Regions from separate parts of the Methylobacterium sp. E-041 genome, predicted to be linked through region 3. Evidence: predicted binding sites of a transcription regulator. Region 3 holds the regulator's gene; each other region holds the start of a gene.
What was found. The regulator PhoB, encoded in region 3, activates phosphate uptake and scavenging genes when phosphate is short. The targets are predictions, from matches to a motif close to TGTCATNNANCTGTCAT.

Region 1 (3,269 bases), on a different contig from region 3:
GTCGCAATCGACCACGAGCGCCCGCCGGATCGCGCCCTCGGCCTGCAGGGCGCGGGTGGCGACCGCGACGTCGTTGAAGACGCAGAACCCCGCCCCCTGCTCGCGCCGGGCATGATGGCTCCCGCCTGCAGCGCTTCCGGCGAGACCCTGCGCGAGGGCGAGGCGCGCCGCGAGCAGCGTGCCGCCGACCGAGGCGCGCGAGCGGCGGACGACGCTCGCGTCCACCGGCAGGCCGATCGCCCGCTCGATCGCCCGCGGGACCGAAAGAGCGAGGACGGCCTCGACGTAAGCCGCATCGTGGGCGAACCGCAGCAGCTCGGGCAAGGCCGGCTCCGGCGTCACGAACCCGCGCGGCGCCAGCCCGCGCTCCGTCAGGACTTCGGCGAGCCGCCCGTACTTGCGCATCGGGAACCGGTGCCCGGCCGGCAGGCTCGCCTCGTAGGCCGGGTGGAACACGATCGGCGGGATCACCGCGCGCCCTTCAGGTCCGCGACGATGCGCTCGCCCAGCGCCCGGCCGCTGTCGAAGGCCGCCTCGATCCGCGGGCCGAGGCACCAATCGCCGGCCGCGCCCAGCCGCTGCGCCGGATCGTAGAGGCAGGGCTCGCCGAGCGCCGTCTCGACCATGGCGTAGCGCCAGCGATGGACGGCGGCGTAGGCCGGGCGGACCGCCCGGCCAAGACGGGCTTCGAGCGCGCCGATCAGCGCGGCCCGGACCGCCTCGCGCGGATCCTCCAGATGCGTGCGGGACCAGTCCGGCGCGGCATGCGCCACCAGGGCGTGACCGGCCGCGCGGCCTGGCTTGGTCTCCTCGCGCACGATCAGCGCGATCGGACCGTCGGCGAACGCCAGATGCGCCTTCGAGAAGCCGGGGTGCTCGTCGAGGTCGAGGAGCAGCGACCAGCACGGCGCGTAGGTCGCCCGGTCCGGCCCGGCCAGGACGAGACCGCTCGCCGCAATCAACGCCACGACCTGCGGCGCCGGGAAGGTCAGACCAACGGCGGCGAAGGGACCGCTGGCGACGCCGTCCGCATCCGTCAGCATCCAGCCGGCCTCCGAGCGCGCGATGCGGATGATCGTGGTCTCGAGCGAGACCGGAAAGCCGTCGAGCAGGGCGCGGACCGGCGCCGGCATGCCAGGCAGGCCGACGGTGCGGCCGTCCTCGCCCCAGGACGCAGCGACGCCGGACGCGATCCAGGTTGCGCACTGCGCGCGGAGCGCGTCGCCCTTGGCGCGGAAGAACTGCGCGCCGTGGTCGAAGCGCTGGCCCGTCCTGGTGCGCCGCGTCGCCATGCGCCCGCCGATGCCGCGGCCCTTGTCGAAGATGCGGACGGCGATGCCGGCTTGGGCGAGGCGTTGGGCGGCGGCGCCGCCCGCCATGCCGGCTCCGAGGATCGCGACGGTTCCGCCTTCGGCCAAAGCTTCGCTCCCCTGGGTGCGCCCGAGGCTGTCATACGGCTGAAATGCGCACCCTGTTAGGGGCAGTCCGCCGGCGCGGCCGCACGCCGCGGGACAGGCCGGTTCGGAGATGCGTGCCGCATGGGTCTCGCCAGCACCTTACCGGCCCTCGACGGCACCGCGCTCGCCCTCGCGCCGTGCGCGCTCCTGACGATCGTCCACCTCGCGAGCCTGATCGTGGCGGGTCGGCGGATCGGCCGTTCGCCCGGCGAGACCACGTTCCCCGCCGGCGCACCGATCTCCCTGGTGCGCCCGGTCTGCGGCCTCGAGACCTTCAGCGAAGAGACCCTCGCCCGCGGCTTCGCGCTCGACCACCCGGCCTATGAGATCCTGTTCTGCGTCGCCGATGCCGCCGATCCGGTGCTGCCGCTGGTCCGCCGCCTGGTCGCGGCACATCCGCAGGTTCCGGCCCGCATCCTGATCGGCGACGAGCGCATCAGCGACAACCCGAAGCTCAACAACTGCGTGCGGGGCTGGGAGGCGGCGCGACACGATTGGATCGTCATCGCCGATTCAAACGTGCTGATGCCGGCGGACTACCTGCAGCGGATGCAGGCGGCGTGGCGCGCCGACACCGGCCTCGTCTGCTCGACGCCGATCGGCGCACGGCCGGACGGGATCTGGGCCGCGGTCGAGTGCGCCTTCCTCAACACCCTCCAGGCGCGCTGGCAATATGCCGGCGAGGCGGTGGGGCTCGGCTTCGCGCAGGGCAAGAGCATGCTCTGGCATCGCCCGTTCCTGGAGGCGCAGGGCGGCATCCGGGCGCTGGCCGCCGAGATCGCCGAGGACGCGGCGGCGACGAAGCTGGTGCGCGCGGCCGGCCGCCGCGTCCACCTCGTCGCGGCGCCGTTCGAGCAGCCGCTGGGGCGCCGCAGGGCGTCCGAGGTCTGGTCCCGCCAGATCCGCTGGGCGCGCCTGCGCCGGGTGACGTTCCCGCTGTTCTTCGCGCCCGAGATCGCCAGCGGCACGCTGCTGCCGTTCCTGCTCGCAGGGCTCCTGGCCGGAACCTGGACGGCGGCGGCCGGCCTCGCCGCTCTCGCAGCTCTGGGCTACGCCGCCGAGCTCCGGCTGGCGACGCGCGCCGGCTGGTTCCACGCCCCCCGCCTGCTCCTCGCCTTCGTTCTGCGCGACGCGCTGATCCCGCTGGTCTGGTGCGCGGCCTGGACCCATCGCGCGATCGTCTGGCGCGGCAACGCCATGGACATCCGCCTCAAGCCCGTCGTCCGGCCGCGACGGGTCGGGCGGACGGCGCGCCCCGCCTGACCCGGTTGCATCGCGGCGCGAACGGCGCGATGCCGGTCGCGGATCATCAGCAGCGGTCGGTCACGTGCGCATCGCCATCCTCGAAGCCGGATCGCCGCCGGCGCGGCTCGACCGCTTCCCCTCCTACGGCGCGATGACGGCTCGGATGATCGGGCCGGCGCACGACAGCACGATCTTCGATGTCCGCGCAGGACGGATGCCCTCCGATTGGCAGGCGTTCGACGGCTACGCCGTCACCGGCTCGGCGGCCGGCGTCTACGATCCGCTGCCGTGGATCGCGCCGCTGATCGCGGCCCTGCGCGCGCTCCCGCCGGAGAAGCGCCTCGTCGGCATCTGCTTCGGGCATCAGGTGATGGCGGAGGCCTATGGCGGCCGCGCGATCCGTTCGGAGAAGGGGCGCGCCCTCGGCCTGCACGGCTACGCGGTGACGGAGCGGGCGCCGTTCATGGACGACGCGACACGGATCGCGGTGGCGGCGTTCCATCAGGATCAGGTCGTCGTGGCCCCGCCCGCGACCCGCGTGCTCGCGGCGAGCGCCTTCACGCCCTA
Region 2 (3,269 bases), on a different contig from region 3:
CACGAGGCGCTCGATGGCGCCAGAGGTCCCCTGCGTGGGCCTCGTCTCAAACACCACGCACGAGCGAGCCTTCCGAGGTCACTCCCATGGCATTCGACAACTCTCCCTTCCGCTACGGCGCCCAGGCGCCGTCGCAGGCCGGCACCCAGGTCGCGTTCGACCAGGGCCTGCGGACCTTCATGCTCGGCGTCTACAACAACATGGTCGTCGGGCTCGGCATCTCCGGCCTCGTCGCGCTCGGCCTCAACATGGCCGCCACCACCGCGACCGCGACCGGCCGCCTCGCCCTGACCCCGTTCGGCCAGACGCTCTACAACAGCCCGCTCAAGTGGGTTCTGATGTTCGCCCCGCTCGCCTTCATCCTGGCCTTCTCGATGCGGATGGACCGGATGTCGGCCTCGTCGGCGCGGACGATGTTCTTCGCCTTCGCGGCGGTGATGGGCGCCTCGATGTCGACGCTGCTGCTGGTGTTCACCGGCGCCAGCGTGGTGCGGGTGTTCTTCATCACCTCGGCGACCTTCGGCGCGCTGAGCCTCTACGGCTACACCACCAAGCGCAGCCTTTCGGGGATGGGCTCGTTCCTGATGATGGGCCTGATCGGCATCATCATCGCCTCGATCGTCAACATCTTCCTGGCCTCGTCGGCGCTGCAGTTCGCCGTCTCGGTGCTCGGCGTGCTGATCTTCGCGGGGCTCACCGCCTACGACACCCAGAAGCTGAAGGAGATGTATCTCTCCAGCGGCTTCGACGGCGAAGCGGCGGCCAAGATGTCGGTCAACGGCGCGCTGACGCTGTACCTCGACTTCATCAACATGTTCCAGTTCCTGCTCTCGCTCCTCGGCGACCGCCGCTGAGCGAAGACGGATCGGACGAACGAAGAAGGCCCCGGCGGAAACGCCGGGGCCTTCTTCGTTCCGGGGAGCTACGCTTACGCTGCGCCACTTCCCCCAGCGGGCAATGTCCGCCCTGCGCAGCCCCGGGATGACGGGGAGGGTCCGGAAAAGGAATCTGAAGATGTGCGAGGCCGATCGCCTGCTCGGGGGAAGGCCCCCCCGCGCCGCGATCCGAGCGCGCAGCGAGCGTACCATCGGCCAAGACGGCACCGGACGAAGGATCGCCGAGCAGAAATCCGAACGCTTCACACGGCCCGCAGGGGCTTCTCCAGCACCGCCAGCACGCGGGCGAGGTCGGTGCCGCGCTTGAGCACCACGCCGGTCGCGGCGACCACGGCGTAGGCGCCCTGGCGGCGCGCGAGCTTCGGGTCCTTCTCGATCCGGTAGAGCGGCATCTCGGAGGTGCGGCGGTAGATCGAGAACACCGCCTTGTCGCGGCGGAAGTCGAGGGCGTAGTCGCGCCACTCCCCCTCCGCGACCCGGCGGCCGTAGAGGTTGAAGATCGTGCGCAGCTCGTGCCGATCGAACGCGATCTGCGGGGCGGTGGATGGGCTCGGGAAGGGGACCACGCGGGCCGTCGAATCGTCTGTCCGGATCTCGCCGCTCGTCCGCTCGGTCATCGTTCCTCCGCCGTCGGCCTGCCGCCGTCGTCTTGCCGTCAGCCGCTGAGGATGGGCCTCGGGTGGCCGGCCCGCAAGAGTCCCGCGGCGGCGATCCGATTCGTTGCGGACGGGACACGCCCAAGAAACAAATGCCGCGCTTTCGCCCCGATCACGCCTTTCCCGAGCCGCGTTGCGGCGCGACAACGAAGGCCGAACCCTCGTCGGGTCGTGCCCGTCGACGCCCGAATCCCGAGCTCCCCAGCCCTCGGGCGTCACCGGATCCCACGACGCGACATCCCAGAGGTTTCGAGACCCAAGGACTTCAGGCCGCCCGCGAGGGCGGCCTTTTTTTGTGCCCGCCCGGCCCGTTCGATCTCCCCGGGCCCACGGGCAGCGGGAAGGCGCAAAACCCGCTATGAGGCGGACCGACCATGACCGACCCCCGCCCGCCCCGCTTCGACGACGACTTCCGGCAGGCGCTCGACGACCTGTTCGCGTGGCGCCGCGACGTGCGCCGCTTCCGGCCCGACCCGGTGGACGAGGCCCTGCTCCGCCAGAGCCTGGCGGCGGCCCATCGCAGCCCTTCCGTCGGCAACAGCCAGCCGTGGCGCTTCGTGCGCGTCGCCGACCCCGAGCGCCGCGCCGGCGTGGTCGCGAGCTTCGAGCGCTGCAACGCCGATGCGGCCCTGCGCTACGCCGACGCCCGCCAGGCGCAGTATCGCGCCCTGAAGCTCGCGGGCCTGCGCGAAGCGCCGGTGCACCTGGCCGTCTTCTGCGACGAGGCGACCGAGGCGGGCCACGGCCTCGGTCGCGCGACCATGCCGGAGATGCTGCGCTACTCCGTGGTCGGCGCCGTGCAGACCTTCTGGCTCGCCGCCCGCGCCCGCGGCCTCGGCACCGGATGGGTCTCGATCCTCGAGCCGGCGCGCATCGCGGCGCTGCTGGACGTGCCGGGCAGCTGGCACCTCGTCGCCTACCTCTGCGTCGGCTGGCCCGTCGAGGAGCATGCCGACCCCGAGCTCGTCCGCCACGGCTGGCAGGCCCAGGACGCGACGGCGCTGGATCTGATCGAGCGGTAAAGCAGGTCTTTCGACGGACGATCGCCTTTATCACGATGAAGCCCGGCGCTTTTTACCGTCTTCCCCGAAGACGGTGAGCAAGCCCGCAGTCGTCGCAGGATGAGCTGGAACGCCGAGCTTGGCCGTGGATTATTGCTGCAGCGAACGGTCACGCTTTGCAGGAAGATCCCAAGATGTCGGTCAGGAAGTACGTGTCCACGAGCCTCGGCGGCGCGCTGCTGGCCGGTCTCGTCGCGGGGGCGCCGGCCCTGGCACGCGAGGTGGTGCCGTTCTCGGACGGGGTGATGCCGGGCTCGGTGGTGATCAGCGTCTCGCAGCGCCGGCTCTACCTCGTGAACGGCGACGGAACCGCGATCCGCTACCCCGTCGCGGTCGGCAAGCCGGGCAAGCAGTGGTTCGGCACCAAGTCGATCGACGGCAAGTACGTGCAGCCGGCATGGTCGCCGCCGAGCGAGGTCAAGCGCGACAACCCGCGCCTGCCGAACCTGATCGCCGGCGGCTCGCCGCACAACCCGATGGGCGCCGCCGCGATGACGCTGTCGGGCGGCGAATACGCCATCCACGGCACCAACCGCCCGAGCTCGGTCGGCACCTGGGCCTCCTACGGCTGCATCCGGATGTACAACCAGGACGTGGTCGACCTCTACGACCGCGTCTCGGTCGGCACCCCGGTCTACGTGACGCGCTGAACGCCC
Region 3 (3,269 bases):
TGTGCATCGCCCGCACGGTGGCCCAGAGCCCGGAGGTGATCCTGTTCGACGAGCCGACCTCGGCCCTCGACCCGATCTCGACCGGCCGCATCGAGGAGCTGATCGAGCAGCTGCGCAGCGAGTTCACGATCGTCATCGTGACGCACAACATGCAGCAGGCGGCCCGCATCTCGCAGTTCACCGCCTTCATGTATCTCGGCGAGGTCATCGAGGTCGGCCCGACCAACCGCATCTTCATGAACCCGACGGTGCGCCAGACCCAGGACTACATCACCGGCCGCTTCGGCTGAGCCGCACCCGGATCGTTCGAGGACCCACGCCCATGCCCGGCCACATCGTCACGTCCTACGACACCGACCTCGAAGACCTGCGCCGCTCGATCTCCGAGATGGGCGGCGTCGCCGAGAAGATGATGACCGAGGCGACCGACGCGCTCGTCCGCCGCGACACCCAGCTCGCCCAGGCGGTGATCGTCGCCGACAAGCGCCTCGACACGCTGCAGCGCGAGATCGAGGAGCGCGCGGTGCTGCTCATCGCCCGGCGCCAGCCGATGGCGATCGACCTGCGCGAGACGATCTCGGCGATCCGCGTCTCGGGCGACCTCGAGCGCATCGGCGACCTCGCCAAGAACATCGCCAAGCGCGTCGTCGCGATCAGCGACCAGGCCCAGGCCCAGAAGATCGTGCTCGGCGTGCAGCACATGAGCGACCTCGTCCAGGAGCAGCTCAAGGACGTGCTCGACGCCTATGCCAGCCGCGACGTCAACGCGGCCCACAACGTGTGGGAGCGGGACGGCGAGATCGACGCGCTCTACAACTCGCTGTTCCGCGAGCTGCTGACCTACATGATGGAAGACCCGCGCAACATCTCGTTCTGCACGCATCTTCTGTTCTGCGCCAAGAACGTCGAGCGCATCGGCGACCACACCACCAACATCGCCGAGACGATCCACTACCTGTCCACCGGCGAGAACCTCGCTGGCGACCGCCCGAAGAACGACGCCTCGAACTACGCGACGGTGGCACCGAGCGCCTGAGGGCTGCCGTCTCTTCCCTCCTCCTGTGCGGGGGGAGGGTGGGCCTCGCGTGAGCGGGGGTCGGGAGAGGGGAGCGACCGCTCCGGATACGGCGCTCCCCTCTCCCGACCCGCTTCAGGGGGGGAGGGAGGACCGTGGCGATGGATGAGAAAGTCGGGCGGTCCGCCCGGGAGTGCCCTGCATGCGTACGCGGATCCTGATCGTCGAGGACGAGGAGGCGCTGACCACCCTCCTGCGCTACAACCTCGAAGCCGAGGGCTTCGAGGTCGATTCCGCCGCCCGCGGCGACGAGGCCGAGCTGCGCCTGCAAGAGCAGGTGCCCGACCTGATCCTGCTGGACTGGATGCTGCCGGGGCTCTCCGGAATCGAGCTGTGCCGCCGGGTGCGGGCGCGGCGCGAGACGGTGTCCCTGCCGGTCATCATGCTCACCGCCCGCGGCGAGGAGGGCGACCGCATCCGCGGCCTCGGGACGGGGGCCGACGACTACATCGTCAAGCCGTTCTCCGTGCCGGAACTGCTGGCGCGCGTCCGCGCGCTGCTGCGGCGCGCCAAGCCCAGCCACGTCGCGAACCTGCTGGAAGCCGGCGACATCGAGCTCGACCGCGACAGCCATCGCCTGCGCCGGGCCGGCGGGGAGATCCACCTCGGGCCGACCGAGTTCAAGCTGCTCGAGTTCCTGATGCAGAGCCCCGGCCGGGTCTATTCCCGCGAGCAGCTCCTCGACGGCGTATGGGGCCACGACGTCTACATCGACGAGCGCACCGTCGACGTGCATGTCGGCCGCCTGCGCAAGGCCCTGAACCGCGCCGGCGAGACCGACCCGATCCGCACCGTCCGCGGCTCGGGGTACGCCTTCGACGAGACGTTCTCGGGCGAGGATTGAGTTCGGCTTTCGGTGGACGGCTCAAGCGATCGCAACGATCCGCGACCTGCCGTGGGTCCCTTCTCCCATGGGGAGAAGGACAGGATGAGGGGCGTGAGTCATCCGGGTCGGTCACGCCCCTCACCCCAACCCTTTCCCCATGGGAGAGGGAGCCGTCGCGCACACTGAAGTGATTTCAGTCCTACGAAAATTATATTTTTACCAAGCTTCAGGGGACCTTCGTCCCCCCGCCGTCGAGCCCCGCGCTGCGGCCCGTCGCCTTCACGGCGTCCAGCGCGCTCAGCATCGTCCCCTCGGTGAGGATCTGCGGCAGAACCGTCGGCTCTCCGGCACCCGCGTAGAGCAGGTAGAGCGGCACGCCGCTCCGGCCGTGGCGCTCGAGCAGGCGGGTGATCTCCGGGTTCTGGTTGGTCCAGTCGCCCCTGAGATACGTGACGTCGCGCGCGCGCATCGCCGCGCCGACCGCCGCCGTCCCGAGCGAGGTGCGCTCGTTGACCTGGCAGGTGATGCACCACGCCGCCGTCATGTCGACGAAGACCGGCCGGCCGCTCGCCAGCAGCGCGTCGAGGCGGGCCTGCGTGAACGGCTCGATCCCCTCGGCCCGGGCCTGAGCCCCCGGTGCGACGCGGTCGTGATCGAGGGTGAGGGCGAGCCCCGCCACGCCGGCGACGGCGAGCACCGCGAGGCCGCGGGCGAGCTGCGCCCGGACCGGCCGCGCGTCGCGGCCGAGCTCCCACGTCCAGGCGGCGAAGCCCATCAGCACCAGCCCGATCAGCGCCGCGAGCAGGCCCTGCGGCCCGACCTGCTGCGCCAGCACCCAGACCAGCCATGCGACCGTGGCGTAGATCGGGAAGGCGAGGGCCTGCTTCAGCACGTCCATCCAGGCGCCGGGCCGGGGCAGGGCGCGCAGCGCCGGCGGCCACAGGGTGAGCGCCAGGAAGGGCAGGGCGAGGCCAAGGCCGAGGCTCGCGAACACGACGAGGCCGGCAGCGGTCGACTGCGTCAGCGCGAAGCCCACGGCCGAGCCCATGAACGGGGCGGTGCACGGCGTCGCCACGACCGTCGCGAGCACGCCGGTGAAGAACGAGCCCTGGAGCCCGGCCCGCCGGGTCAGCCCGTCGCCGAGCCCGGACAGCCGCCCGCCGAGGTGAAGCATGCCCGACAGGCTCAGGCCCATGGCGAAGAGCAGGTAGGCCAGCGCCGCCACCACGGTCGGCGATTGCAGCTGGAAGCCCCAGCCGATCCCGGCGCCGCCCGCCTTCAGGGCGATCAGCAGCGCGGCCAGCGCCAGGAAGGCCGCCAGCACCCCCGCGGTGTAGGCGAGCCCGTGCAGCCGGACCCGCGCCGGCG

Region 1: the regulator PhoB is predicted to act here: its motif matches at 1,448-1,464, upstream of MKK70_RS20560 (ceramide glucosyltransferase).
Region 2: the regulator PhoB is predicted to act here: its motif matches at 1,539-1,555, upstream of MKK70_RS24295 (DUF2794 domain-containing protein).

What each region holds. Positions count from the first base shown of each region.
Region 1 covers NZ_JAKSYQ010000228.1:5,427-8,695, reverse strand. Annotated here, with positions in the region: gene MKK70_RS20570 (histone deacetylase) at 1-471, opposite strand, end outside; gene MKK70_RS20565 (NAD(P)/FAD-dependent oxidoreductase) at 468-1,418, opposite strand; gene MKK70_RS20560 (ceramide glucosyltransferase) at 1,539-2,720, shown strand; gene MKK70_RS20555 (glutamine amidotransferase-related protein) at 2,785-3,269, shown strand, end outside.
Region 2 covers NZ_JAKSYQ010000268.1:79,468-82,736, forward strand. Annotated here, with positions in the region: gene MKK70_RS24290 (Bax inhibitor-1/YccA family protein) at 87-854, shown strand; gene MKK70_RS24295 (DUF2794 domain-containing protein) at 1,139-1,513, opposite strand; gene bluB (5,6-dimethylbenzimidazole synthase) at 1,927-2,574, shown strand; gene MKK70_RS24305 (L,D-transpeptidase) at 2,748-3,263, shown strand.
Region 3 covers NZ_JAKSYQ010000299.1:118,020-121,288, forward strand. Annotated here, with positions in the region: gene pstB (phosphate ABC transporter ATP-binding protein PstB) at 1-290, shown strand, start outside; gene phoU (phosphate signaling complex protein PhoU) at 323-1,036, shown strand; gene phoB (phosphate regulon transcriptional regulator PhoB) at 1,218-1,919, shown strand; gene MKK70_RS28620 (protein-disulfide reductase DsbD family protein) at 2,128-3,269, opposite strand, start outside.